Pseudoduganella albidiflava: one gene and its partner. The main gene of each other region encodes a partner of the protein of the gene in region 2 in a complex. Links are inferred from orthologs where the notes say so. Each region holds a gene or a part of one and is shown on either strand. Other genes may lie near its edges.

Region 1 (16,652 bases), 6.1 Mb from region 2 along the record:
CGCCTTTCTCCGTCACCACCCGGGTGTACTTCTCGTCCGACTGGAAGTACAGCACTTCGCTCACCATCACCAGCCGCACCGTATTGCCGCTCGACGCCTTGATCCACTTGAGGTACACCGGCGCGGTATCCCGTTCGAACAGCTTTTCCCACACGGCCGGCGGCGGATTTGCGACCGCGCGCGACTTCAGGCGGCGGATCGTCCGCAGCAGGCGCGTGGTGGTCAATGGCTTGACCAGATAGTCGGATGCGCCGGCATCGAAGGCGGCCAGCGCATGTTCCGCGTAGGCCGTGACGAACACCACCTGGCAGGATTCGGGAATGTGGCGCGCCACTTCCAGGCCGTTCAGGCCGGGCATCTGGATGTCCAGGAACACGATGTCCGGTTTCAAGGCATCGATGCGCGCCACCGCGTCGATGCCGTTCTCGGCGTGGCCGGCGATCTGCAGCTCGGGCCACAGGCCGCGCAGCTGGTCCGCCAGTTCCGCCCGCAGCAGCGGTTCGTCTTCGACGAGCAGGGCGGTCGGCATCAGGCGTCCTTTCCTGCCACAGGCACCGCCAGCACGGCCTTCACACCCCGTGCTTCGCCTGGTCCGCCGCCGGGCTCCACGGACAGGCTGGCCGCGCGCCCGTACAGCAGCGCCAGGCGTTCGGCGATGTTCGCCAGGCCCGTGCCTTGCCCGGCCTGTTCGGTGAGGCCGACGCCGTCATCGACCACGGACACGCACAGCAGCTCGCCGTCCCCCTTGTGCTCGCGCTGCGCGCCGACGGTGATCAGGCCCGGCCGGCTGGCCCGCTCCAGGCCGTGCTTGACGGCGTTTTCCACCAGCGAGATCAGCATCGCCGGCGGAAACGGCAGGCTGCGCACGTCGTCGTCCACGGCGACCTCGAAGCGCAGCCGTTCGCCCATGCGGATGCGCATCACCGCCAGGTAGTCGCTGGCCAGGTCCATTTCACGGCCCAGCGTCGAGGATACCGAGCGCATGTCCGGCAGTGCGTTCTGCAGGTAGCCGACCAGGTGGTCGAGCATCTCCTGCGCGGCCTGCTGGTCGGTGCGGATCAGGTACTTCAGGTTGGCCAGGGTATTGAACAGGAAGTGCGGCTCGACCTGGGCCTGCAGGGCCGACAGGCGCGCCTGCAGCGAGGTGCGTTCCAGCTCGCGTTCGCGCCGCGCCGCTTCCAGCACGGCCGTGTGGCGTTCGAGGTGCTGGCGCAGGTGGGCGCACACCGTCTCGGCGGCCTTCAGCGACTGGCCCTGCTGGATCGCGAACCAGGCCAGGCCCGGGCGGCTGCGCAGCTCGATGCGGCAGCTGGGGCCCAGCTCGGTCGAGACCCTCACCTCGACATGGCGCCCCAGTACCGGGGGACGCCAGCGGCCCAGCACGATCCGGCCCTTGAACGGGTCATGGGAGAACGCCGGCGGCCCGGCGTATCCCAGCGCCGTGCCGAGCGCCAGTCCCGACAGGGTTTCGGTGCACAGGTCGAAGGTGGTGTAGGGATTGAACGGGGCATCGATGCGGCGCGTCACCGTGGATGCGATCGACTCGGCGGACAGCGCCGTGCCCTGGTCGCCCAGCCGGGAAAGAAAGCCGCGGGCGATCCCGCTGGACAACAGTGCGAGCCAGGCCATGATCGCCAGCACGACACCGCCGACGATGTACGGATCCAGCTTGCGGACTCCCGCTTCGCCCGGCGCAGGCGTGCCGATATCCATCCCGAGAGGCAGCAGCGCGATCGCCAGCGACACGAACAGCAGCGAACCAGCGTTGAAGCGCAGCGCCGACTGCAGCAGGTAGCGGCGCACCAGGCGGCGCTCGTGCGTGATCTTCGGCACGGGCGGCGCGTTGAACGGCGGGTAAGCGGGAGAGCTCATCGGAATCCTCGTGTTGAACTTGCCCCGCCATTCTAGCGGCGGGCGAGAGGATGATTTCGCCCATGCGACGAATGCCCGTGAATCGGGGAGGAACCCGGCGCCGGCGGGATGAATGCCGATAGCCGGATCGCCGCCGGCGCCTGGCGGCCGATACCCTACTTGCTCAGCACCCGCATCGCCCGCTCCAGCCCGTCCAGGGTGATCGGGAACATGCGCCCGTTCATCAGCTGGCCGATGATCGCGATGGATTGCCGGTACTGCCAGTACTGTTCCGGCTCCGGGTTCAGCCAGGCGAACTTCGGGAAGGCTTGCGTGAAACGGGCCAGCCATTCGGCGCCGGCTTCCTCGTTGTTGTACTCGACCGAGCCGCCGGCCTGCAGGATTTCATAGGGGTTCATGGTGGCGTCGCCGACGAAGATCAGCTTGGTGTCGGGCGGGTACTTGCGCAGCACGTCCCAGGTGGGGAAGCGCTCGGCATTGCGGCGCCGGTTGTTCTTCCACAGGTAGTCGTAGACGCAGTTGTGGAAGTAGAAGAACTCCATGTTCTTGAACTCCGACTTCGCGGCGGAAAACAGTTCCTCGGTGCGCTCGATGTGGTCGTCCATCGTGCCGCCCACGTCGAACAGCATCAGCACCTTCACGTTGTTGCGGCGTTCCGGCTGCATGCGGATATCGAGCCAGCCGGCATTGTTGGCGGTGGCGCGGATGGTCTGGTCCAGCGCCAGTTCCTGCTGGGCGCCATCGCGCGCGAAGCGGCGCAGCCGGCGCAGGGCCACCTTGATGTTGCGGGTGCCCAGCTCCTTGTCGGCGTCGTAGTCCTTGTAGGTGCGCTGGTCCCACACTTTCACGGCGGTACGGTTGCCAGGTTTTGCAGACTCGTTCCCACCGATGCGGACCCCTTCCGGGTTGGTGCCGCCATTGCCGAACGGCGAGGTGCCGCCGGTGCCGATCCACTTGCCGCCGCCTTCGTGGCGTTCCTTCTGCTCCTTCAGCAGTTCGGCCAGCCGGTCCATCAGCTTGTCGTAGCCGAATTTTTCCAGCGCGGCCTTCTGCTCGTCGGTCAGTTCGCGCTTCATGCGCTGCAGCAGCCAGTCCAGCGGGATCGACGCCTTGCCGTCGAACGCACCGTCGATGCCCTTGAAATACTGGGCGAAGGCGCGGTCGAAGCGGTCGTAGTGGGCTTCGTCCTTCACCAGCGCCAGGCGCGCGAGGTAATAGAAATCGTCGAACGATTGCGTGACGACGCCGCGCTCCATCGCTTCCAGCAAGGTGAGGAATTCCTTGATGGTGACGGGGATTTTCGCGTCCTTCAGCGTGAAGAAGAAGTCGATCAGCATGGGCGTGGAGCTTGCGGACGTTGCAGCAGATAGTCGACGTGGGCGCGGATTTCCGGCCATTCGCCGCGCACGATACTGTACATGACCGTGTCGCGCACGGTGCCGTCGCGCCGGATCCCATGGTGGCGCAGCACGCCGTCCTTCTTCGCGCCGAGCCGTTCGATGGCGGCCTGCGAGGCATGGTTGAAGTTGTCGGTGCGCAGGCCCACCACGGCGCAGCCCAGCGTGTCGAAGGCATGCGCCAGCAGCATGCGCTTGCAGCTGGTGTTGACGTGGCTGCGCTGGCGGCTTTTCGCATACCACGTGTAGCCGATCTCGAGCCGGTCGATGGCGGGCACGATGTCGTGGTAGCTGGTGGTACCCAGGATTTCGCCGGTGGCGGCATCGAGCACGGCGAAGGCCAGCCGGGCAGGGCGCATCTCGAGCGCGGTGGCGATATACGCCGCCACGTTGTCCGGTTCCGGCACGGAGGTGATGCGCAGCTTCCACAGCTCGCCGTCGCGGGCGGCCGCGCGCAGGCCGCCGGCGTGCCCTTGCTCCAGCGGCTCCAGGCGCACGCCATTGAACTCCAGCGTGACGGGGCGGACGTCGATCACCGGTTGGTCCTCGCCATGAACACCAGGCGCTCGAACAGGTGCACGTCCTGCTCGTTCTTCAGCAGCGCGCCGTGCAGCGGCGGCACGATCGCCTTGCTGTCCTGGCTGCGCAGCGCCTCGGGCGGGATATCCTCGGCCAGCAGCAGTTTCAGCCAGTCGAGGAATTCGGAGGTGGACGGCTTCTTCTTCAGGCCGGAGACATCGCGCACTTCATAGAACGTCCGCAGCGCCTGCGCCAGCAATTCCTGCTTCAGGTGCGGGAAGTGCACCTCGACGATGGCTTCCATCGTATCCTTGTCCGGGAAGGCGATGTAGTGGAAGAAGCAGCGGCGCAGGAAGGCGTCCGGCAACTCCTTCTCGTTGTTCGATGTGATGATGACCAGCGGGCGGTGCTTCGCCACCACCATCTCGCGCGTCTCGTACACATAGAATTCCATCCGGTCCAGTTCGCGCAGCAGGTCGTTGGGAAATTCGATGTCGGCCTTGTCGATCTCGTCGATCAGCAGCACCACCGGTTCGGGCGCGGTGAAGGCCTGCCACAGCACGCCCTTGACGATGTAGTTGTGGATGTCGCGCACCCGTTCGTCGCCCAGCTGGGAATCGCGCAGGCGCGAGACGGCGTCGTATTCGTACAGCCCCTGCTGCGCCTTGGTGGTCGACTTGACGTGCCATTGCAACAGTGGGCGGTCCAGCGCGGCGGCGACTTCCTCGGCCAGCATGGTCTTGCCGGTGCCCGGCTCGCCTTTCACGAGCAGCGGGCGCTGCAGCGTGAGGGCCGCGTTCACGGCAAGTTTCAGGTCGGCGGTGGCAACATACTGGGCGGAGCCGTCGAATCGTGGGGTCTGGTGGGGGACGGTCATGGAAAAGCTTTCCGTAGCGGACGAAAAAAGCCAGTATACGGTAGTTCCGAGCATGCCAGAACGTACTGGAATCGTGGTGGACGACCGGAAACAGCTGCGCTAGAATCGGCCGCTGGTAGCACGAAAAGCAAGTATTTATGCAAGCAGCAAGGGGACACGGAGACCGCGACGAGAATGAGTCCCCTCCAATTACTCTTTTGGATTCGACTAGCCACCCATGAATAGACTCATAGCAGTATGCCTGCTTGCCGGCGCCACGCAGGCAACCCAGGTCGCCGTCGCCGCGGACGTCGTCGGCAACCCGGCCGCCGCGCCAGCCAAGATCGAAATGTGCATCGGCTGCCACGCCATCCCGGGCTACAAGGCCACGTTCCCCGAAGTGTTCCAGGTGCCGAAGATCGGCGGCCAGAATGCCAGGTACATCGAAGCGGCGCTCAAGGCTTACCAGAAAGGTGACCGCAAGCACCCGTCGATGAAGGGCATCGCCGTCAGCCTGTCCGACCAGGACATCGCCGACATCGCCGCCTATTACGCCAAGCAGAAATGAGGACCACGATGAAGAAAACCCTGCTCGCCGTGGCCTGCTGCATCGCCTCCGCCGCGGTGTCCGCCGCCGGCGGCAACATCAACAACGGCAAGGCCCTGGCCGACAAGTACGCCTGCGCCACCTGCCATGGCAAGGATTACAACTCGCCGATCGACCCGAGCTATCCGAAGCTGGCTGGCCAGCACAAGGATTACCTGGCCCACGCGCTGGTCGCCTACAAGCGCGGCGACGGCCCGAACGGCCGCAACAACCCGATCATGGGCGGGCTGGTGAAGCCCCTGTCGAACAAGGATATCGAAGACCTGGCGGCGTATTTCCACAGCCTGCCGGGGTCGATGGTCATCAAGCGGTAATTCTTGTTGCCGATACATTGAAAGCGCATGCATTCACCCCAAAAGCGAAGGGCTGGGGTCAGGAAGGAATGCTGGCCTGCATGCCAGCATCGTTCCGCAGGCGCGAAGCATGCTTCGCGAAACCCCTGCCTCACCCCGCCGGGGCGTAGCCGGGGTTTCAAGGAGCATCGCTCCTTGCCGGCGTAGCGGTACTGGCCTACCAGCCAGTACTCCACCCTGACCCCGGAATTTGCACTTGGGGTGGGCTTATCTAAGCGGCATCAGGGACGACCCCATTTTCCAGGCAACTTTCACTGCTGCACGCGGCGCTTCACGGCGTCGATGTACGCATCCCCGTCCGGCGGCAGCCCGCTGCGCTGCGACTTCCAGATCATCTCCCCCAGGCATTCCATGATTTCATGCTGCGCCTCGTGCGTGGAATCGCGCTTTTTCGACAACGCTTCGTAGGCGGCGCGGATGCCGCGCGGGGAATCGATCGAGACCTGCTCGGAAATCGACAGGTGCATCGCCAGGTGCAGGAAGGGATTGGCTTCGCCGCCTTCCACCGAGTAATCGCGCGCCAGCGCCGCGTCCACGTCGGCGAGCGCCGCATCGTACTCGGGATGCAGCCGCACCCAGTCCAGCGCCATCGCTTCGAGCGGCGTCAGGATTTCATGGGCGCGGTCCTTGCGGAACACTTCGCAGAAGAAGCGGCGGACGTCGTGGGAGGAGGGGGTGAACATGGCTGGCGGAAGGCGTGCGGGGATGGGCGGACATTGTACAAAGAAATGCCGGCGCATGCGGTAGACAGTCAAAAACGGCGCCGGACGCGGGGCGGGGAGATCCCGTGCCGGACAGCCGTGCAAGGAAAAACCGGTGTCCGACACCCTGCCGGAGGCAGGATGTCCGACACCAGTGCATCTGGCGGCGCCGGATCGGCGAACGTCAGCGCTTGCCGGACGTCGCCAGCGCCGCGCCGTCGCAACCGACCAGCTCCTGTGGCGGCGCCGCCACCGTCTGCTGCTGGGGCCGCTGGCCCTGCTGGCCGCGGCCATGCGGCTGGCGCAGGTAGCGCGACGAATGGCGGCGTTCGCCGTGCGCGGGCCAGGTGAGGAACCTGGATAATTCCTGCAGCGCGCGCTGGTACACCTCGCGCTTGAACTCGATGACCACGTCCAGCGGCACCCAGTATTCGTGCCAGCGCCAGGCGTCGAATTCAGGGTGGTCGGTCAGGCGCAGGTTCACTTCATTGTCGCGCGCACACATGCGCAGCAAGAACCAGATCTGCTTCTGGCCACGGTAATGGCCGCGGATCTCGCGCTTGATGAAATGGTCCGGTACCTCGTAACGCAGCCAGTCGCGCGTGCGGCCCACGATTTTCACGTGTTCCGGGCGCAAGCCGATTTCTTCCTGCAACTCCCGATACATTGCCTGCTCGGGTGTTTCGCCGTACTTGATTCCTCCTTGCGGAAATTGCCATGAGTGCTCGCGCACCCGCTTGCCCCACCACACCTCGTTATGCGAGTTGAGCAGGATGATGCCGACGTTGGGGCGGAACCCTTCCCGATCGAGCATAGTGCACCTCAAACTTTCTGCGTGCCGACGCAGCCCCCACCTATCTTCTTACATTTTTGCCCATGATTCCGCGTGCCGGCAGCGCCCCCCGGGTAGGGAAGCAGCCGGCGCGACCGCGGTTGAAGGCCGCGGCCTGGCGCGCCGTTGAACGCGCGGTTGGCCACGCAGTTGCGCAGATTGTATAAATGATGGATGCATCAGCCAGCTAATCCTTTAAAATTAGGTTGATTATAACCCTCTCTTTTTGAAAAGAATTCACAGATATGCGTGCGTCACGGTTTTTTATTTCCACACTCAAAGAGGCGCCTTCCGACGCCGAAATCGTCAGCCACAAACTGATGATGCGGGCCGGCATGATCAAGCGGCTGGGCTCGGGCATCTACACGTACATGCCGATGGGCCTGAAGGTGATCCGCAAGGTCGAGGCGATCGTGCGCGAGGAGATGAACCGCGCCGGCGCCATCGAGCTGCTGATGCCGCTGGTCCAGCCGGCCGAGCTGTGGCAGGAAACCGGCCGCTGGGACAAGATGGGGCCGGAACTGATGCGCGTAAAGGACCGGCATGGCCGCGAGTTCGCAATCCAGCCCACGTCCGAGGAAGTGATCACGGACGTGGTGCGCGGCGAGATCAAGTCGTACCGCCAGCTGCCGTTGAATTTTTACCACATCCAGACCAAGTTCCGCGACGAGCGCCGTCCCCGCTTCGGCCTGATGCGCGGCCGTGAATTCACGATGAAGGATGCGTACTCGTTCGACCGCGACCTGGAAGGCATGCAAAAGTCCTATCAGGTGATGTTCGATGCGTACACGAAGATCTTCACGCGCTTCGGCCTGAAGTTCCGTGCCGTGGCGGCCGACAACGGCGCCATCGGCGGTACCGGTTCGCATGAATTCCACGTGATCGCCAGCACCGGCGAAGATGCGCTGGTGTATTGCCCCACCTCCGACTACGCGGCCAATATGGAAGCGGCTGAGGCGGTAGCGTCGGGCACGCGCGCCGCGCCTTCCGCCGAGCTGGTGAAGACGGCCACGCCGAAGGCGGCCAAGTGCGAGGACGTGGCGAAACTGCTGGGCATCGACCTGTCGAAGACGGTGAAGACGATCGCCCTGACGGTGGAAACCGAGACTGACGGCAAACTGGATAAACAGTACTTCATGCTGCTGCTGCGCGGCGACCATGAACTGAACGAGATCAAGGCGGCGAAAGTGCCGGGCCTGCAGGGCGCCTACCGCTTCTCCACCGAAGCGGAAATCGCCGAAGTGTACGGCTGCAAGCCGGGTTACCTGGGCCCGATCGGTACCAAGGCCCCGGTTACGGTGGTGGCCGACCGCACCGTGGCCAACATGGCTGACTTCGTCACCGGTGCGAACGAGGAAGATTTCCACTTCACGGGCGCCAACTGGGGCCGCGACGTGGCCGAGCCGCACGTCACCGCCGACCTGCGCAACGTGGTCGAGGGCGATCCTTCGCCGGATGGCAAGGGCGTGCTGGCGATCGAGCGCGGCATCGAAGTGGGCCACGTGTTCCAGCTGGGTACCGCGTACTCGGCGGCGATGAACGCCACCTACCTCGATGAAAACGGCAAGCCGGCACCGCTGCAGATGGGTTGCTACGGCATCGGCGTCACGCGCATCCTGGGCGCGGCGATCGAGCAGAATTTCGACGACAAGGGCATCATCTGGCCGACCTCGATCGCCCCGTTCGAACTGGTGCTGTGCCCGATGGGTTACGACCGCAGCGAACTGGTGAAGGAAGAGACCGAGAAGCTGTACGCGGCGGCCCTGGCGGCCGGCATCGACGTGATCGTCGACGACCGCGGCCTGCGCCCGGGCGCCATGTTCGCCGACTGGGAACTGATCGGCGTGCCGCACCGGGTGGTGATCGGCGACCGTGGCCTGAAGGATGGCAACCTGGAATACCAGGGCCGCCGCGATACCGAGGCCACCAACGTGCCGGTGGCGGACATCGTGGCCTTCATCAAGGCCCGAGTGCAGCAATAATGAAGGTGGGCCGGGAAAGGCGCCGCTGGTGGGCGCGCCCCTTGCGCTGGTGGCACACGGTGGCCTTCGCCACCGGCGTGCTGTGCGCGCCGTTCGGCTTTGCCGGCAACCAGAAAGAGGAATCGCTGGCCGACTCGGTGCGGCTGGCGCTGTCCAACGCGATCCTCGATGCCCGTCCACCCAAGCCCGCGTTCACCAATCCGGCAGACCAGGCGCGCTACGATGCCTGGCTGGCCGACATGTCCGGCCGCCTGGCGCGCAAGCTGCCCGACGAGATGCATCGCCGCGAATTCCTGGAAACCGTGTGGTACGAGGCCCGCCGCGCCGGCCTCGAGCCTTCGCTCGTGCTGGGGCTGATCCAGGTGGAGTCGGCGTACCGCAAGTACGCCGTGTCGATCGTGGGCGCGCGCGGCTACATGCAGGTGATGCCGTTCTGGACCAACGTGATCGGCGACCGCGACCGCCGCAAGCTGTTCAACATGCAGACCAACCTGCGCTATGGCTGCGCGATCCTGCGCATGTACATCGACATGGAGCGGGGCGACCTGTTCCTGGCGCTGGGGCGCTACAACGGCAGCCGCGGCAAGCCGGCCTACCCGAACGCGGTGCTCAAAGCCTGGAATAACTGGCGCTGAGCCGGTATCGCCGGCGGTTCCTGTCGTGCCGGAACCGCCGGCGGTTGTACTGCTACGCCGGCATTGCCGGCGTCTTCTTCCTGTCATGCCTGCTTGTCAGTCGAACACCTGGAACTCGATGCCATCCTGCGCCGAGGCCACCAGGGAAGCCCGGTGCTCGGCCGACTCGCTGAATTCCACCAGCACGCTGGCGCGCGACGCGCCTTTTTGCAGCGCACCCAGCCAGAATGCCTCGCCGTTGAAATCCGGCGCGCGGTGCAGGACGTTGGCGTACAGCGCCGTGACGAATGCGGCATCGCCCAGGTTCGCGCCGTAGTGTTGCGCGAATTCGGCGGAGCCCACGAACTGGGCCGCCACATCCTGGAGCGTGGCGCCGTTGTCCAGGCCCGCGATCCAGAAGCCCAGCCCTTCCTGGTCCGGCAGGCGGTCGAACGCCGCCTGGTACAGCCGGTACGCCCGGCCGGCATGGCCATCGAGGTCGAGCGCCACCGCACCGTTCTGGAATTCGATGCGCTCCACGTCCACCAGCGTGATCGTGGTGCCCGTCGCCGCATTGCGCAGGTGCCAGCCACCTTCGAAGCTGGCGAGGTCGAACTGTTCGCGCACGCCGCCCACCAGCACGGTGTCGAACCCCGTGCCGCCATCGAACCGGTCGTCGCGATGCAGCGGCAGCGTGAAGCGGTCGTTGCCGGGAGTGCCGCTCAGTGGCAGCGTGTCGACCACGGTCACCGCGGCGCTTGCGCCGGAACCGAGCGTGACCTTCAGTGTCGCATCCGGATTGGCCGACAGGTCGTCGAGCAGGTGCACGCGCAACAGGGCCTTGCCATCCGCTCCCAGCGTGACCGTGCCCTCCAGGCCACCGGCCACGCGGTCCGCATCGATGCCGCTGATCGTGTAGGTCAGCTCCGGCCCGCCCTTCATCGCGCTGCCGGTCACGTCGAACTCCGCCCAGCCATTCTCGCTGGCCACGGCAGCGCGGGCGGCGATCGTGTAGCTTTGCGCCGTGCCGCCGCTGTCGCGGATGTAGGCGGTTCCGGCGTTGTCGTGGATCCATGCGTCGACACTGCCGTCGGGCAGCTCGATGACCAGCTGGAAGGTTTCCGTCGTCCCCTCCGCCGCGTGGTCCTGCACCAGTGGCACCGTGACGCGCTGTACCACGTCACCCGCGCCGAATGTCACCACGCCCCTGGCGGCGACATAATCGCTGCCGGCGCGCGCGGTGCCGTCCGCCGTATGCCATGAGAACGTCATCAGCGGCGACGTGGCCGGGCGGTCCAGTACCACGCTGAACGTGGCCGTGCCATGGGCTTCATCGACGGTGACGTCGCGCACCGACGCGGCCGGTACCCTGCTGATGGCAGGGTCGCCTTCGGTGACGGTGAAGCTGGCCAGCGTCGCACCCGCCGCGGTCGACAGGTTGTGCGGGGTGGCGAGCGCCAGTTCGTAAGCCTTGTCCGCCACGAAGGGCGTGCCCTCGCCGACCGGCACGCGCACCGTCTGCAGCGTGGTGCCCGGTTCGAATTCGACGCTGCCGACAAAGCGCACCGTCGCCTTCGTCTGCGCATCCAGCAATACCAGTCCGGCGCTCACGCGTTCCGGCGCGGCTGCCGACAGGGTCAGCGTGAACTCGGCATAGCCTTCGTTGCCGCCCACCGTCACGCTGCCGGCGGTCAGCGCCGGCGTGCTGGCCGCCGGCAGGTCGCTGCGGCCGATCCACGCTTCGCCGGGTGTCGTGCTGACCACCACGAACCCGGCGCCGGGCCCGGTGGGATTGGTGGCAAGGTGCAGCTGGAACATCTCGGCCTGTTCGGCCAGCGCGTCGTCGCGCAGCGCAACGGTCACGTATTTGACCTGCTCGCCCGCGGCGAAATGCACGGTACCCCACCCGGCCTGGTAGTCGCCACCCAGCGGATCGGCAACGGCGCTGCCGTCCCCGGTGGCATAGCGCACCGAGACGGGTGCTTCCACCGGCTTGTCGAGCGTGACCGCGAAAGTCACCAGCCCCGCCGTTTCATCGACCGATACCGTGCCCACGGAAAGCAGCGACTTGACGATGCCGTTGGCCATCATGTCGTTGTCGAGCACCGTCCCGGTGGCACCGGAACGTTCGGCGCGGGCGCCCGCCACGGCGGAAGTCTCGAGCACGATGTTGCGGGCATCGCGGACGCCGGTATCGTCCGCGATGGGCAGGCGGATCACATGCTGGGTCGCGCCGGCGGGAATCGTCACCCGGGACTCGGCGAGCAACTGGCCGGGATTGTCCGCCGCATAAGCCTTGTAGCTGAAGCTGACCGCGCCGGCGCTCGGCGCACTCAGCGTTGCCACGAACTCCAGGTAGCCCTTGCCTTCGTCGGTCACCACGTCCGCGATGCGCAGGTAGGGCGACAGGGTAGCGGCTTCCTGGCCGCCCAGCAGGGCCTGGCCGACCGCGTCGCCGACCGTCACCGTGCGGGCGCCCGGGCCATGCAGCGCGCCGAGCCGCAGGCCGAACCATTCCGCGCCCTGCGCGTCCGCGGCGGCCAGCGGGATCGACACGACCTGCGTGGTTTGCCCGGCGGCGAAATGCAGCGTGCCGGCCTTGGCCATGTAATCGCCGCGCACGCCGGCATACGCGCTGCCGTTGATGGTGTCGTAGTCGACGCTGAATGGCTGGGCGACCGCCTGGTTCAGCGTGACGGTGAACGTGGCGAAATGGGTGGAGCGGTCGACCTGGATATCGCCAACCGACAGCAGGGGCGGCTGGGCAGCGACGATGGGGGAGGAAACTTGGCTGGACACGGCATCTCCTTTGTCTTGTGGGGAATGCCATCATCGATAAAAATAAGCTTTTTGGCAACTTATTAAATGCAAGTTGTCATCAGCCGGAGCACAGGAGCGGCCTGGAAAGCGGCGCTGAAAGCGAACAGCGCCAAATTTGACGACGACGCCTGCCTGGTGACAAGGCCTGCTCAGCGACGATGCCTGTTTAAAGCGAACAGCGCCAAAAAAAAATGCCCCGGGGTTTTCACGCCGGGGCGATTACAACCGGGCTGGCCGGTACATGGTCAGCTCAGGTGATCGGAAATCAGCTTCGTCATTTCAAACATGGAAACCTGGGCCTTGCCGCCGAAGACAGCTTTCAGCTTGTCGTCCGCGTTGATCATGCGGCGGTTGGCAGCGTCCTGCAGGTTGTGCTTCTTGATGTATTCCCAGACTTTCTTCGTGACTTCCGTGCGTGGCAGCGGGGAGGCGCCTACTACCGGAGACAGCTGTGCGGACGGAGTCATCTCTTTCATGAATGCTGCATTGGGCTTGCGTGCTGCGGGTTCTGCCTTTTTCGCTGCCGGCTTGGCTGCAGCTTTCGCTGGAGCGGCGGCCTTCTTTGCCGGAGCCGCTTTGGTCGCGGCTTTCTTGGCAGGTGCTGCCGTGGATTTCTTGGCTGTTGCCATATTCGAGCCTCCTTAACAAACACAGGGAAATTTGCGCACTACAATCGCACGGCTAATATTGGTGGGCTTTTTACAAGGATGCAAGCGTTTTTCGTCTTATTTGTGGGAAACGGCACGTAAAGAAAGGTTAATAATGGCAAAAACCGCCGCTGGGCTTGCGCACAGGGCGGTTAGAAGGAAGAAACGCCCGTGGTATCAGGCTTTGCGGGCGCGGAACACAGTCGCTGGGACTGTGCTGCAACGTGGTCAGGGCAAGGCGCGGCGACGCAGACAGTACTCAGGTACGGCAAGTCGCCGCGCCGCCGCCATGGCCGCGTTTCAGCGCAGGCCGATTAGCGCATGCCCGGCATCATGCCCTTCATGGATCGCATCATCTTCATCAGGCCGCCGCCCTGCAGTTTCTTCATCATCGTCTGCATCTGCTCGAACTGGTTCAGCATGCGGTTGACTTCCTGCACCTGCACGCCGGCGCCGGCCGCGATGCGGCGCTTGCGGGCCGCCTTGATCAGGTCGGGCTTGGCGCGTTCGGCCGGCGTCATCGAATCGATGATGCCGACCATGCGGCGCACCTGCTTTTCCGCCTGGTCCATGTTGGCGTTGCCGGCCGCCTGCTGGAACTGCGCCGGCAGCTTGTCGACCAGGCCGGCCATGCCGCCCATCTTCTTCATCTGGCCCAGCTGCGCCTTGAAGTCGTTCATGTCGAACTTGCCGCCCGCCTTGACCTTCGCGGCCAGGTCCGCCGCCGCTTTCGCATCGACGCCCTTGCGCGCTTCTTCCACCAGCGCGAGGATGTCGCCCATGCCGAGGATACGGTTGGCCATCCGCGCCGGATCGAACGCTTCCAGGCCGTCGAGCTTCTCGGACACCCCGGCGAACTTGATCGGCTTGCCGGTGATATGGCGCACGGACAGCGCCGCGCCGCCGCGCGAATCGCCATCGAGCTTGGTCAGCACGATGCCGGTCAGCGGCAGCGCGTCATTGAAGGCCTTGGCCGTGTTGATCGCATCCTGGCCCAGCATGGCGTCGACCACGAACAGCGTCTCGACCGGCTTCACGGCGCCGTGCACGGCGGCGATTTCCTTCATCATCTCTTCGTCGATGCCCAGGCGGCCGGCGGTGTCGATGATCAGCACGTCGTGGTAATGCTTCTTCGCCCAGTCCAGCGCGGAGAGGGCGATATCCACCGGCTTGTCCTGCGCGGTGGACGGGAAGAAGTCGGCGCCGGCCTGGCCGGTCACGGACTGCAGCTGCGCGATCGCCGCTGGGCGGTACACGTCGGCCGAGACGGTCAGCACTTTTTTCTTCTTCTGCTCGCGCAGGTACTTGGCCAGCTTGCCGACGGTGGTGGTTTTACCCACACCCTGCAGGCCGGCCATCAGGATGATCGCCGGCGGCTGCTGCGCGAAGCTCAGTTGCGCCGCTTCGGGGCCGAGGTCGGCGCCCATCAGCGCGCCCAGCTCGCGCTGCACCACGCCCACCAGCGCCTGGCCCGGCGACAGCGAACCCACCACTTCCTCGCCCAGCGCTTTTTCCTTTACCTTGCCGATGAATTCGCGCACCGCGGGCAGCGCCACGTCGGCCTCGAGCAGGGCAAGGCGTACTTCGCGCAGCATCTCGGCGGTGTTGGCTTCGGTCAGGCGGGCCTCGCCGCGCATGGTCTTGACGACCTTGGCGAGGCGTTGAGTCAGATTGTCTAGCATGTCGGGTGATCAGTAAGAGAGGCGGGCAGCTGCCCGGAAACCGTGCCATTTTACATGAGTGCGGAGGGCGCGGGTCCGGCGCGGGGAAGCCGGCGATGCTCTCCAATTGTCACAGCCGTGCACACTCCATGAGAACATTTGTCATTTCTGATTGACAACTATTCAAGGCGCCTGCATCGTGCTCGTTCACTTCAATCTCACCATCATGGGGAGCATCATGAGCAGCATACATAGCGGCGGTGCAGCGGTACGGCAGGTAGACCCGGAAAGCCGGGAAGAAGGCTTTGCCTTTACCGCCTCGGGCAGCGAGTATTTCCGGATCTGGATCGTCAACCTGTTCCTGTCGGTCGTCACGCTGGGCATCTATACGGCCTGGGCCAAGGTGCGGCGCAACCAGTATTTTTACGCCAACACGCGGCTGGCAGGCGGCGGCTTCGAGTACCACGCCAAGCCGCTCACGATCCTGAAGGGGCGCATCGTGATGATGGTCCTGTTCGGCGCCTACGCGCTGGCGGGCAAGGTGTCGCCGATGCTCGGCCTGGGCATCCTGCTGGTGATCTGGGCCGTGATGCCGTGGCTGCTCTGGAAAAGCCTGCAGTTCGCGCTGTATAACAGCAGCTACCGCGGCATCCGCTTCAGTTTCAAGGGCAGCGCGAAGGAAGCCTACCTGTATTTCCTGGTGCTGCCGCTGCTGGGCGTACTGACCCTGGGCCTGCTGTACCCGTTCGCCCACCAGCGCCTCAAGCGCTTCCAGCACACCAGCAGCCACTTCGGCACCATGCCGTTCTCGTTCGACGCGCGGGTGGGCAGCTTCTACAAGGCCTACCTGGGGCTGTTCGCCGTATGGGTGGCGGCTGGCGTGACCACCACGATCGTGCTGACGTCCATCGTCGAGATGCCGGCCCTCGGCATGCTGATGTGGGTGCCGATGATCCTGTATCCCTTCTTCATCTGCAGTGCCCTGGTGTTCGCAACCCTCCTGCAGAACCTGATCTGGAACCACACGCAGCTGGGCGGCCATGCCTTCCGCTCCACGATGCGGGGCAAGGAAGTCATCTGGATCTACCTGACCAACGCGCTTGGAATCATCTGCACGCTGGGCCTGTTCATCCCGTTCGCCACCGTGCGCCTGATGAAGTATCGCCTGGAATCCACGTCGCTGGTGGTCAACGGCAGCCTGGACGACATCGTCGCCGGCGAGCGGATGCACGTCAGCCCGCTCGGCGACGGCGCGGCCGACCTGGCCGACTTCGACCTGGCGCTGTAAGGCATGGAGACGGGCCTGGCCGGCAGCTATTTCGACGGCACCACGTCGCGCGCGCACCGTGTCACGCTGGCCGTGCGCGACGGCGCCGTGCACCTGGAGGGCGACGTGGAACGCAGCACGCCGCTGTGGGAGATGCGCGTGGCCGAGCGCATCGCCCGCGCGCCGCGCAAGCTGACGTTTCCCGACGAAGCCACCTTCGAGGCGGACGACCAGGCGGCGCTCGACACGCTGCTGCACGCCACTGGCCACCGCGACAGCATGGTGGTGCGTGCCCAGCAAAGCTGGCGCGGCACGCTGGTGGCGCTGTGCGTCACGAGCTGCATGCTGGTGCTGGGCTACCTGTTCGTGCTGCCGGCCGGCGCCGACCTGCTGGCGCACAACCTGCCCGTAGCGGTCGAGCGCCAGATGGGCAAGGGCACGCTGGCGCTGCTGGACCGGCACGTGTTCTCGCCCAGCCGGCTGCCCGCGGCGCGGCGCGGCGAACTGGCGGCGCGCTTCGCACG
Region 2 (10,200 bases):
GCGAGGCGAACGAATGCCGCAGCATGTGCGGATGCACGTGGACCGGCGCGCCGGCGGCGATCGCATGGCGCTTCAGCCGCATCTGCACGACACGCGGCGACATCCTGCTGCCGCGTTCGCTCACGAACAGCGCGGCACTGCCGTCGGACGGGGCGGGGCGCACCCGCAGCCAGGCGTCGATCGCGGCCAGCGCGGCCTTGCCGACCGGTACGCGGCGCATCTTGTTGCCCTTGCCGGTCACCACGACTTCGGCATTTTCCCGTTCGAGCCAGCCTGCCGACGCGCCGGTCGTTGCGTCGGCCTTGCGAAAGTGCGTATCGAGCCCGCACAGTTCGGATACCCGCAAGCCGCTGGAATACAGCAGTTCGAACATCGCGCTGTTGCACGATTCGGCCGGGGTCGGGGTAGCTGCCCGGCGTGCCGGCGTTGCGACCAGCTGCACGGCATGGTCGACCGACAGGGCTTTCGGCAGCAGTTTCGGCCGTTTCGGTGCGCGTACCCCGTCGACCGGGTTGGCCGCCAGGGCCGTGTGGTCGGCCAGCCAGCCGAAAAAGCTGCGCCAGCCGGACAGCTTGCGGGCTATCGAGCGGGGTTGCTGGCCGCCCGCGTGCAATTTCGCGGTGTAGCGGCGGATGTCCGCGTGGGTGATGGCGGTCCAGTCCTGCCCGCCGTGCAGCCCGGCCAGTTCGGCCAGGTCGCGGCCATAGGCGTCGACCGTGCGCGGCGACAGCTTGCGCTGCGTGGCCAGGTGCCGCAGCCACTCCGCGCTCCAGTCGGCCATGCCGCGCGGATCGCCCATGCTCAGGCCAGCAGCGGGGCCAGCGCGACGCTGGCCGTTTCGCCGATGTGCACCAGGAAATCGGTGGCCATCAGCGACGTGAAGCGTTCCGGATCGGGCGAGCCCATGATCAGCAGGCCGAAGGCCGCGCCGCCGGCGCCGGGCTGGCGCAGCGCCACGATCACGGCGGACTTGATCGAGCCGGCATCCTCGAGCCAGCGCACCGCTTCGAAATCGTTGTTGCTGCCGCAGTAGGGCGTAAGCAAGCCGTTGGCGAATAGCCGGGCATCGTCGGATACGCCGGCCGCGAACCATTCCTGCGCATGGGCCGGCGCGACACCGAACAGGCGCAGCGTGGCCGCCGGCACATTGAACGCGGCCTTCAATCCTTCTGTGACGGCACGCGGCATCGCGGCCACGTCGCGCTCGCGCAGCAGCGACTGATTCCAGGCGTGGAACCGGTTGGCGATGGCCTGGTTTTCCTGCGCATTGCGGTTCAGTTCGGCAAGGCGCAGTTCCAGCGCCTTGTAGCGCTCGCGCATCACTTCCATCTGGCGCTCCTGCAGCGACACGGCGCGGCCGGTCAGCGGGCTGGACAGCCGGACGTCGCCCAGCAGGCTTGCGTGTTCTTCAAAAAAATGGGGATGGTCTGCCAGGTATTGCGCGACAGCCGAGGAATCCAGGGTAGCGGTCATTGTTGTCACTTTAAGAAAAGCAAGCAACATTCTACCCGACGGACCGGCAAAAAAAGAACGCTCCGGCAAACTGCCCCCGGAGCGCTTCTCCCTCGCACTGTGAAGACTGGACTAGAAAAGCAGACGGACTGGATAAGCGGTCGGACTTAAAAGCGGACTGACTGAAAAGCGGACTGAAAAACGGATCAGAAATTGTGGTGCACACCCAGCGCATAGTGCTTGCGGGTGTCGTCATTGGTGGCGGCCACGGTGAACGGCGCCTTTTTCACCGACAGGTCGAGATACAGGTAGGTCCGCGGCGACAGGCTGTACTCATAGCCGACCGATGCCTGCTTGGTCTTGATCACGCCATCCGGATCCTTCTGGCCATAACCGACCAGGAACTTGTTCGCGCCAACGGTGTAGTTGGCGCCCACCACCCAGGCGCTGATATTCTCGTTGGTCCACATCGTGTGGCCCAGGTCCTGGCGCTGGTAGGAAGCCATCAGCTTCAGGTCGGGAATCGGCTTGTACGAGGCCGCCACCGACCACAGTTCCGTTTCGATGGCATTGCGTTCGGCGCCCACCATGGCCGCGAACGGACCGTTGGTGTAGGTGGCGCTGACCGAGTACGGATTCGCCGATGCCGTCGAGTTGGCCGCGTATTGCGGTGCCGAGGCGGTGCCCTTGCCGATGATGGCCGGGCCATTGTTGGCTTCCTTGGTGGCCACCGATACATTGACCTGGAACCCGGCCCATACCGGCGTGTTGTAGAACACCGCGTTGGAGAAGCGGTTGATCGAATTGCCGACAACGCTCAGCGGGTCGCTCGAATAGCCGGCCACGTGCAGGTCGGTCTGGTAGCCGGCTACCGCGGGCAGGCCGGACCATGGCTCGAACTGGGTCGAGGTTTCCTGGTAGGCGGTCAGGCCACGGCCGATGCGTACGGTACCGAACGCGCCCTGCAGGCCCACGCGGCTCTGGCCCTGGAACAGCGGACGCACATTGTTCTCGAGCGCGCCGGTATCGGGATCGTAGCGGATTTCCAGCTGGAACAATGCCTTGAGGCCATTGCCGAGATCTTCGACACCGCGGAAACCCAGCTTGTTGTTATCGCGGCGGGTAACCTGCGTGGCGTCGTTGGCGGTGTGGGTGGTGCGCTGAATGCCGGCGTCGATCGTGCCGTAGATGGTCACGGAAGACTGGGCGGCGGCACCGCCGAAGGCGGCCGTCAGGGCCAGGGCAACCAAGGATTTCTTCATTTGTCGTTCCCTCTGTTCTGAATTGATTGGTTCAAGAAGCCAGCGGTGGATGCTTGTGAAACTGGACAGGTGCACCTTAGATGAGGTTGCTGTCGAGCGCCGTGGATTGGTCGATTGACGGCACGAGTCTTGGTTGAAAACGCTAAATCTTCCGAATCTTGTTGTATTTATAAAACGGTAGTTTTACGGTGCCAACTGGTTTATTCACGTCATGTAATCCTTTCATTGGTAAGGTAATCACGGACAGCGTAGCCGGACCACTGCTTGACCTCGTTTGCGCGAGATCAAGCGAAGTCAACCTTGTATTAGACGTGCAACAATTCGCTACATAAACTGTTCAGTTACGCCTTACTCTCACAACGACAAGAAAACGCAGCAGGCGAAACCCGGCATGGCCGGGGGCCGCGATAAGCAGCGTTCAGGAGACCGACATGGCCAATCGTGAAGAGCTGGCAGTGATCCGGGGTGCGCGAGCGGGAGACCCCGAATGCCAGTTGAAACTGGGTAAGCTCTACCTTGCCGGCGGTGCCGGCTTGCCGTGCAGCCCACCTACCGCGCTGCACTGGCTGTCACGCGCGGCAGCCGCCGGCCTCGACGAGGCATGGCTGCTGATCGGCCGCCACATTCCCTGGCAATATGCCAGCCACCACCGCGCCACGCTGCTGGAGTGGTATGCCCGCGCCAGCGATGCCGGCATCGTCCAGGCCGCGATCACGCTGGGCCAGCTCCTGCTGCAGGAGCCGGCCATTACGCAGCCCGGCTTGTGCCAGCGTGCCCGGCGCGCGCTGGACACGGCGCAGCGTGCCGGGGCCGGCGAGGCGGGCGCCTTGCTGGCGCGGCTTCGCCTCGCCGGCCACGAAGCAGCACCGGTGCCGATGGCGCTGGCGGGGCGCGGCACCGGCGAAGCACAGCCGGGTGAGCCGGCCCTTGCCCTCGACACCGCGCTGCCGCTGGCACGTGCGCTGCTTGCACAGGCACCGGCCGATTGCGCCGCGTGGTCGGGATCGGCCGCGGATGCCCGCCTGCTGGCGCGCTGCGCGGAAGCACTGATGCAGGAAAGCGGCACTGCGTCTGGCGCGGAAGGCGACGAGGCGCAGCGCATGCGCGAGCTGGCGGCCACGGCGGGCGATCGCCACGCGCAACTGGCGCTGGGCTTGCAACTGGCGCGCATCGACGCGGGGGGCATGCGGCTGGCGCAAGGCCCGGCCAGCTTCAAGCGAGCGGTGCGCTGGCTCACGCGCGCCGGCGAGCAGGGCCTGGCCGAAGCGTGGTTCGCGCTGTCGCGCATCTATGTGAAACCGGAGTTTTCGCAGCGCTGCGTGGGCGAGGCGCAAGCGTGCCTGGAGCGGGCGGCGGCACTGGGGCATGGTGGCGCGCAGCTCGAATGCGGCCTGCAGGCATGGCGCATGCGGCGCAGCAGCGACTGCAACGACGTGAAGGCGGCGTACTGGCTGCAAAAAGCGGCGGCGCAGCACTGCCCCCAGGCCGCCGAAGCGCTGGCCCGGATCGCGCCGGCTCCAGATGCCAGCGGGTGGGCGGTGGCACTGCTGCCGTTGCTGACGCGGGAACTGGTCAGCAGCCAGCCGCTGCTGGCGGCGCGCATCGAACTGGCCGCGCTGTTCGGGCTGACCCGGGCGGAAGCGTTGTTGCTGGATGTGAAGGCGGCCGACCAGGGCCATTGCCTCGTCGTCGACATCCGCGCCAGCTATGGCCGCGGGCGGCGCCGGCTGGTACTGGTGGAAACCGCCCGGCAGCGCCAGGCGCTGGAGCGCATCGCGCGCCAGTTCGAGCAGGTCGACAGCAAGCTGGAAGGCAATTACCGGCAGCGGCTGTACCGCTTCAAGACATGGCTGCAGTCGGTCGATGGAGCCGACGAAGGCGGCCGTGCGCAGCTGGCCGCCTAGGTTCGCTGGCGGTTCCTTGCAACCGGGTCAGACGGTAATGCCGCTAAGTTAAGCGTTACCCGATACGTTGGAAGCGCATGCATTCACCCCAACAGCGAAGGGCAGGGGTCAGACCCGCCGGGTCTGACCCCGGAATTTGCACTTGGGGTGGGCTTATCTAAGCGGCATTAGGGTCAGACGGTAATGCCGTTAAGTTAAGGCGGCGTGACTGTTTGAGTTGGCGTCAGGGGGCTCGCTGTCGGAGGAATGATGGCTTGCAAGCCATCACCGCCTGGCAGGCGCGAAGCATGTTTCGCGAAACCCCTGCCAAGCCACCAATCCGCTAGCGCCGCGAACTACATCTAATTCCGCTAACTAAGCGGCATTAGGTTCAGACCGTGATCTCGCCTTCGAACACCGTGACGGCGGGACCGGTCAGGTAGACCGGTTCGCCATCGCCGGCCCAGGCAATCGACAGTTCGCCGCCGCGCGCATCCACGCGCACCGGCGAATCGAGCAGGCCGCGGCGAATGCCCGCCACCACGGCCGCGCAGGCACCGGTGCCGCACGCCAGCGTTTCGCCGGCGCCGCGCTCGAACACGCGCAGCTTGATGTGCTGGCGGTTTACCAGCTGCATGAAGCCGGCGTTGACCCGTTTCGGGAAATGGGCATGGTGCTCGATCAGCGGGCCGGTCAGTTCGACCGGCGCCGTGTCCACGTCGGGCACCACCTGCACCGCATGCGGATTGCCCATCGACAGCACCGACACCAGCACGGTTTCCTTTTCCCCCGCCAGTTCCAGCACCAGCGGCCACAGCGTATCGTCGCCTTCCGGCTGCCCGGCCAGGCCTTCCGTATCGAAAGGCACCAGGGCGGTGTCGAAGATGGGGGCGCCCATGTCCACCGTGACGCTGCCATCTTCTTCCAGCCGCGGCGCGATGATGCCCGACATCGTTTCGACAGCGATGCTGCGCCGCTCCGTCAAGCCCTTCTCGGCCACGAACTTGGCGAACGCACGCGCCCCGTTGCCGCACTGTTCCACTTCGCCGCCATCGTTGTTGAAGATGCGGTAGCGGAAATCGCAGCTGGGGTTCGTCGACTTTTCCACAACCAGCAACTGGTCGGCGCCGACGCCGAAGCGCCGGTCCGCCAGCGCCTTCCACTGCGCGGTCGTGAAGTCGATCTGCTGGTTGATGGCATCGATCACGACGAAGTCGTTGCCGGCGCCATGCATCTTGGTGAATTTGAGTTTCATCGCTTGTTCGAGTAGAAGGACGCTTCGCCGTTGGGGCGGGTCTTGTAGCGCTTGTGAGTCCAGAAATATTCCGCCGGCGCTTCGCGCACGCGCTCCTCGATGAATTCGTTCATGCGGCGCGTGGCGGCAACCATGTCGGTACCAGGGTAATTGTCCCACACCGGATAGAACTTGACGCGCCAGCCTTGATAATTCGGCAGGAAAGTGGCGATCACGGGCATGACCTGCGCGCCGGTGGTGGCGGCGATGCGGGCGGTGGCCGTCAGGGTCGCGGCCGGCACGCCGAAGAATGGCACGAACTCGGCATCCTTCTCGCCGAAATCCATGTCCGGCAGCATGAAGTAGGGCAGCCGGTCGCGCAGCGCGCGCAGGATCGGCTTGATGCCATCCTGCCGCGTGAACAGCTTGACTGGCTTGAAGCGAGCCCGGCCGGCGCGCAGCACCGCGTCGAACGTGGCGTTCTTTTGCGTGACGTACATCGACGAGGCCGAGGCTTCCATCGCGATCGATGCGCCGCCCACATCCAGGCACACGAAATGCGGGCACAGCAGGATGGTCGGCTTTTCCGTCATCGCCGCCACCGGGATCTGGCCCGGCGGCATGCCGTCGCTGGTCTCGATGCGGATCAGCCGGCGCAGCCGGGCTTCGGATGCCCACCACAGCACCGCCCGTTCGAACACGCTGCGCGAATATGCCTGGAAATGGCGGCGCGCCAGGTCGCGGCGCTGCGCTTCCGACAGTTCCGGCATCGCCAGGCGCAGGTTGACCAGCGCGATCTCGCGGCGCGGGCCCATGATGATGAACAGCAGGCTGCCCACCGCCGTGCCGAAGCGGCCCAGCACGGGCAGCGGCAGCCAGTGCAGCAGCCACATGAAACCAAGCAGGATCTTCATGCGGCCTCCGCCGTAGTGGGGGCCGCCACGCCGGGCGGTACCTTGTAGCGGTTATAGCTCCAGTAATACTGGGCCGGGCAGCCGGCGATCAACTGCTCCATCGCCGCATTGATCGCCCGTGCCTGCTGCGCGTTGTCGCCTTCCAGCGAGCCGGGGAACGGCACGAAGTGGACCAGGAAACCGCGCCCGCGCGGCAGCCTTTCGGCATAGGTCAGCACCACCGGCGCGTCGCCGCCCAGCCTGGCCATCTTGGCCGGCAGCGTCATCGTGTAGGCCGGCCGTCCGAAGAACTCGGCCCACACGCCTTCGCCTTCCTGCGGCACCTGGTCCGGCAGGATGCCGATGGGCTTGCCTGACTTGAGGAACTTGGCCAGCATCCGCACGCCGGACAGGTTGGCCGGCGCCAGCAGCATCTGGCCGCGGGCACGCGCCACTTCCACCAGCGGCTTCATCGCCGCCTGCTTCGGCGGGCGGTACATCACCATGATCGGGCTGTCGTGCGACACGCGTTGCGCGGTCATTTCAAAACAGCCAAGGTGTGGCGTGAGGAACACAATGCCACGCCCCGCGCGCAGGTGTTCTTCGACCAGTTCATAGTTTTTCAGGAACACGCGGCGTGCGATCCGCTGGTCCGATGCCAGCCAGACGAATGGCAATTCGGCCACGGCCTTGCCGGCCTCCGCGACGGCCTGGCGCAAGTGGCTGCCATAGCCGGCGCGTGCCATGTTCTCGCGCATCCGGCGGCGATAGGAAGGTGATAAAAGGTATACGGCCCATCCCAGGACACTTCCCATTGCATGCAGCAAGGGCAAGGAGAATATTGAGAAGAAACGGAAAATTCGTAACAGCATGAACTCGAAAAAAAGAAGTGTGCCTGCGCAAAAATTTTTGAAGAAGCGTAAAATACCACGCAGCAGTGACCGCCGAGTTAACAGACAACTTGCGAGGCGGGATAAAAATATCGCTAAAGCGTCGCAAGCCGTATGGGTTGTTGCGACAGATTTTTTCAACTCGAGTCACAGACACTTATACAGGAGCTTGCGATGTCTTCCATCGATTACCTCTTCACGTCCGAATCCGTTTCCGAAGGCCACCCCGACAAGGTCGCGGACCAGATCTCCGACGCCATCCTCGACGCCATCCTGGCCCAGGATCCCACTGCCCGCGTGGCCGCCGAGACGCTGTGCAATACCGGCCTCGTCGTGCTGGCCGGTGAAATCACCACCCACGCGAACGTGGATTATATTCAGGTCGCCCGGGAAACCATCAAAAGCATCGGCTACGACAACACCGACTACGGCATCGACTACCGCGGCTGTGCCGTGCTGGTGGCCTACGACAAGCAGTCGCCGGACATCGCCCAGGGTGTCGACGAAGGTGCGGGCATCGACCTCGACCAGGGCGCTGGCGACCAGGGCCTGATGTTCGGCTACGCCTGCGATGAAACGCCGGAACTGATGCCGGCCGCGATCTACTACTCGCACCGCCTGGTCGAGCGCCAGTCGCAGCTGCGCAAGGATGGCCGCCTGCCGTGGCTGCGCCCGGATGCCAAGTCGCAGGTCACGCTGCGCTACGTGAACGGCCGCCCGGTGGCCGTGGACACGGTCGTGCTGTCGACCCAGCACGCGCCGGAAATGCAGCACAAGCAGATCGAGGAAGCGGTGATCGAAGAGATCATCCGCCCGGTGCTGCCGAAGGAATGGCTGAAAGACACGAAATACCTGGTCAACCCGACCGGCCGCTTCGTCATCGGCGGCCCGCAGGGCGACTGCGGCCTGACCGGCCGCAAGATCATCGTCGACACCTACGGCGGGGCCGCGCCGCACGGCGGCGGCGCCTTCTCCGGCAAGGATCCGTCGAAGGTCGACCGCTCGGCCGCCTACGCGGCCCGCTACGTCGCCAAGAACGTCGTCGCCGCCGGCCTGGCGCGGCAGTGCCAGGTGCAGGTGTCGTATGCGATCGGCATCGCCCGTCCCATCAATATCACCGTCTATACCGAAGGCACCGGCGTGATCCCTGACGAGAAGATCGCCGAACTGGTGCATGAGCACTTCGACCTGCGCCCGAAAGGCATCGTGCAGATGCTGGACCTGCTGCGTCCGATCTACCGCAAGACCGCCGCGTATGGCCACTTCGGCCGCGAAGAGCCGGAATTCAGCTGGGAACGCACCGACAAGGCCGCCGCCCTGCGCGCCGCCGCCGGCCTGTCCTGAAAGCTGCTCGACAAGCCGCCGCTGGCGGCTAGCGTCATCACCGCAGCAACAAAAAAAACGGAGGTCACGGCATGCATGCCGTGATCACCGGTTTTTTGTTATAGAATGCCTGTTCTCCGAGGAGCGTTGCGACGGATCATTCGAATCCGCCAGGCTCGGACACTTCTGCAACCGCGCTCACGTCAACTTTTTTCAACATGAAAGGAGGCGTGATGAACGCCGTACTCAAAGATTCCCAGGATTACATCATTGCCGACATCGGCCTGGCCGCGTGGGGCGAGAAGGAAATCAAGATCGCCGAAACGGAAATGCCTGGCCTGATGGCGATCCAGGAAGAGTTCGCTGCTGCCCAGCCCCTGAAGGGCGCGCGCATCACCGGCTCGCTGCACATGACGATCCAGACCGCCGTGCTGATCCGCACGCTGGAAGCGCTGGGCGCGCAAGTGCGCTGGGCTTCGTGCAACATCTACTCGACCCAGGACCACGCCGCCGCCGCCATCGCCGCGGCCGGCACGCCGGTCTTCGCCGTCAAGGGCGAAACGCTGGACGAATACTGGGACTACACCCACCGCATCTTCGAATGGCCGGGCGAAGGCGTGTACTCGAACATGATCCTGGACGATGGCGGCGACGCCACGCTGCTGCTGCACCTGGGCGCGCGCGCCGAGAAGGATGCCTCGGTGCTGGACAATCCGGGTTCGGAAGAAGAAATCTGCCTGTTCAACTCGATCAAGGCCCGCCTGGCGAAGGATGCCACGTGGTACTCCAAGCGCCTGCCGCAGATCCTGGGCGTGACGGAAGAAACCACCACCGGCGTGCACCGCCTGTACCAGATGCACAAGGAAGGCAAGCTGGCCTTCCCGGCCATCAACGTCAACGATTCCGTGACCAAGTCGAAGTTCGACAACCTGTACGGCTGCCGTGAATCGCTGGTGGACGGCATCAAGCGCGCCACCGACGTGATGATCGCCGGCAAGATCGCCGTCATCGCCGGCTATGGCGACGTGGGCAAGGGTTCGGCGCAGGCCATGCGTGCCCTGTCGGCCCAGGTGTGGGTCACCGAGATCGATCCGATCTGCGCGCTGCAGGCCGCGATGGAAGGCTACCGCGTCGTGACGATGGACTACGCGGCCGAACACGGCGACATCTTCGTCACCTGCACCGGCAATTACCACATCCTCACCGAACAGCACATGCTGAAGATGAAGGACCAGGCGATCGTCTGCAACATCGGCCACTTCG

Evidence for each region.
Region 1: the proteins of dapF (region 2) and EYF70_RS02050 are in contact, whole or in part, in a solved structure (PDB 5YGU), measured with the Escherichia coli proteins. The link is inferred for Pseudoduganella albidiflava from one-to-one orthologs.

The regions. Positions count from the first base shown.
Region 1 is NZ_CP036401.1:470,291-486,942, forward strand. What follows is about bases 5,305-8,249. They hold EYF70_RS02050 (RNA pyrophosphohydrolase), read right to left. Parts: upstream 7,120-8,249; coding sequence 6,490-7,119; downstream 5,305-6,489. Other genes in these bases: EYF70_RS02040 (c-type cytochrome), read left to right, coding at 5,305-5,565; EYF70_RS02045 (DUF1841 family protein), read right to left, coding at 5,856-6,287; EYF70_RS02055 (proline--tRNA ligase), read left to right, coding at 7,383-8,249. Also shown: EYF70_RS02010 (LytR/AlgR family response regulator transcription factor), read right to left, coding at 1-529; EYF70_RS02015 (sensor histidine kinase), read right to left, coding at 529-1,872; EYF70_RS02020 (vWA domain-containing protein), read right to left, coding at 2,028-3,209; EYF70_RS02025 (GNAT family N-acetyltransferase), read right to left, coding at 3,203-3,805; EYF70_RS02030 (AAA family ATPase), read right to left, coding at 3,802-4,665; EYF70_RS02035 (c-type cytochrome), read left to right, coding at 4,883-5,212; more of EYF70_RS02040, read left to right, coding at 5,221-5,304; more of EYF70_RS02055, read left to right, coding at 8,250-9,119; EYF70_RS02060 (lytic transglycosylase domain-containing protein), read left to right, coding at 9,119-9,754; EYF70_RS02065 (Calx-beta domain-containing protein), read right to left, coding at 9,851-12,532; EYF70_RS02070 (SWIB/MDM2 domain-containing protein), read right to left, coding at 12,799-13,182; ffh (signal recognition particle protein), read right to left, coding at 13,515-14,882; EYF70_RS02080 (YjgN family protein), read left to right, coding at 15,100-16,149; EYF70_RS02085 (M48 family metallopeptidase), read left to right, coding at 16,153-16,652. UniProt on the Escherichia coli protein: Master regulator of 5'-end-dependent mRNA decay.
Region 2 is NZ_CP036401.1:6,573,508-6,583,707, reverse strand. The notes cover bases 3,921-6,920. They hold dapF (diaminopimelate epimerase), read right to left. Parts: upstream 5,853-6,920; coding sequence 4,989-5,852; downstream 3,921-4,988. Other genes in these bases: EYF70_RS27225 (lysophospholipid acyltransferase family protein), read right to left, coding at 6,742-6,920; EYF70_RS27230 (LpxL/LpxP family acyltransferase), read right to left, coding at 5,849-6,745; EYF70_RS27240 (tetratricopeptide repeat protein), read left to right, coding at 3,921-4,618. In the rest of the region: EYF70_RS27255 (tyrosine recombinase XerC), read right to left, coding at 1-799; EYF70_RS27250 (DUF484 family protein), read right to left, coding at 802-1,473; EYF70_RS27245 (porin), read right to left, coding at 1,659-2,714; more of EYF70_RS27240, read left to right, coding at 3,146-3,920; more of EYF70_RS27225, read right to left, coding at 6,921-7,596; metK (methionine adenosyltransferase), read left to right, coding at 7,789-8,958; ahcY (adenosylhomocysteinase), read left to right, coding at 9,171-10,200. UniProt on the Escherichia coli protein: Involved in the succinylase branch of the L-lysine biosynthesis and in the biosynthesis of the pentapeptide incorporated in the peptidoglycan moiety. Catalyzes the stereoinversion of LL-2,6-diaminopimelate (L,L-DAP) to meso-diaminopimelate (meso-DAP).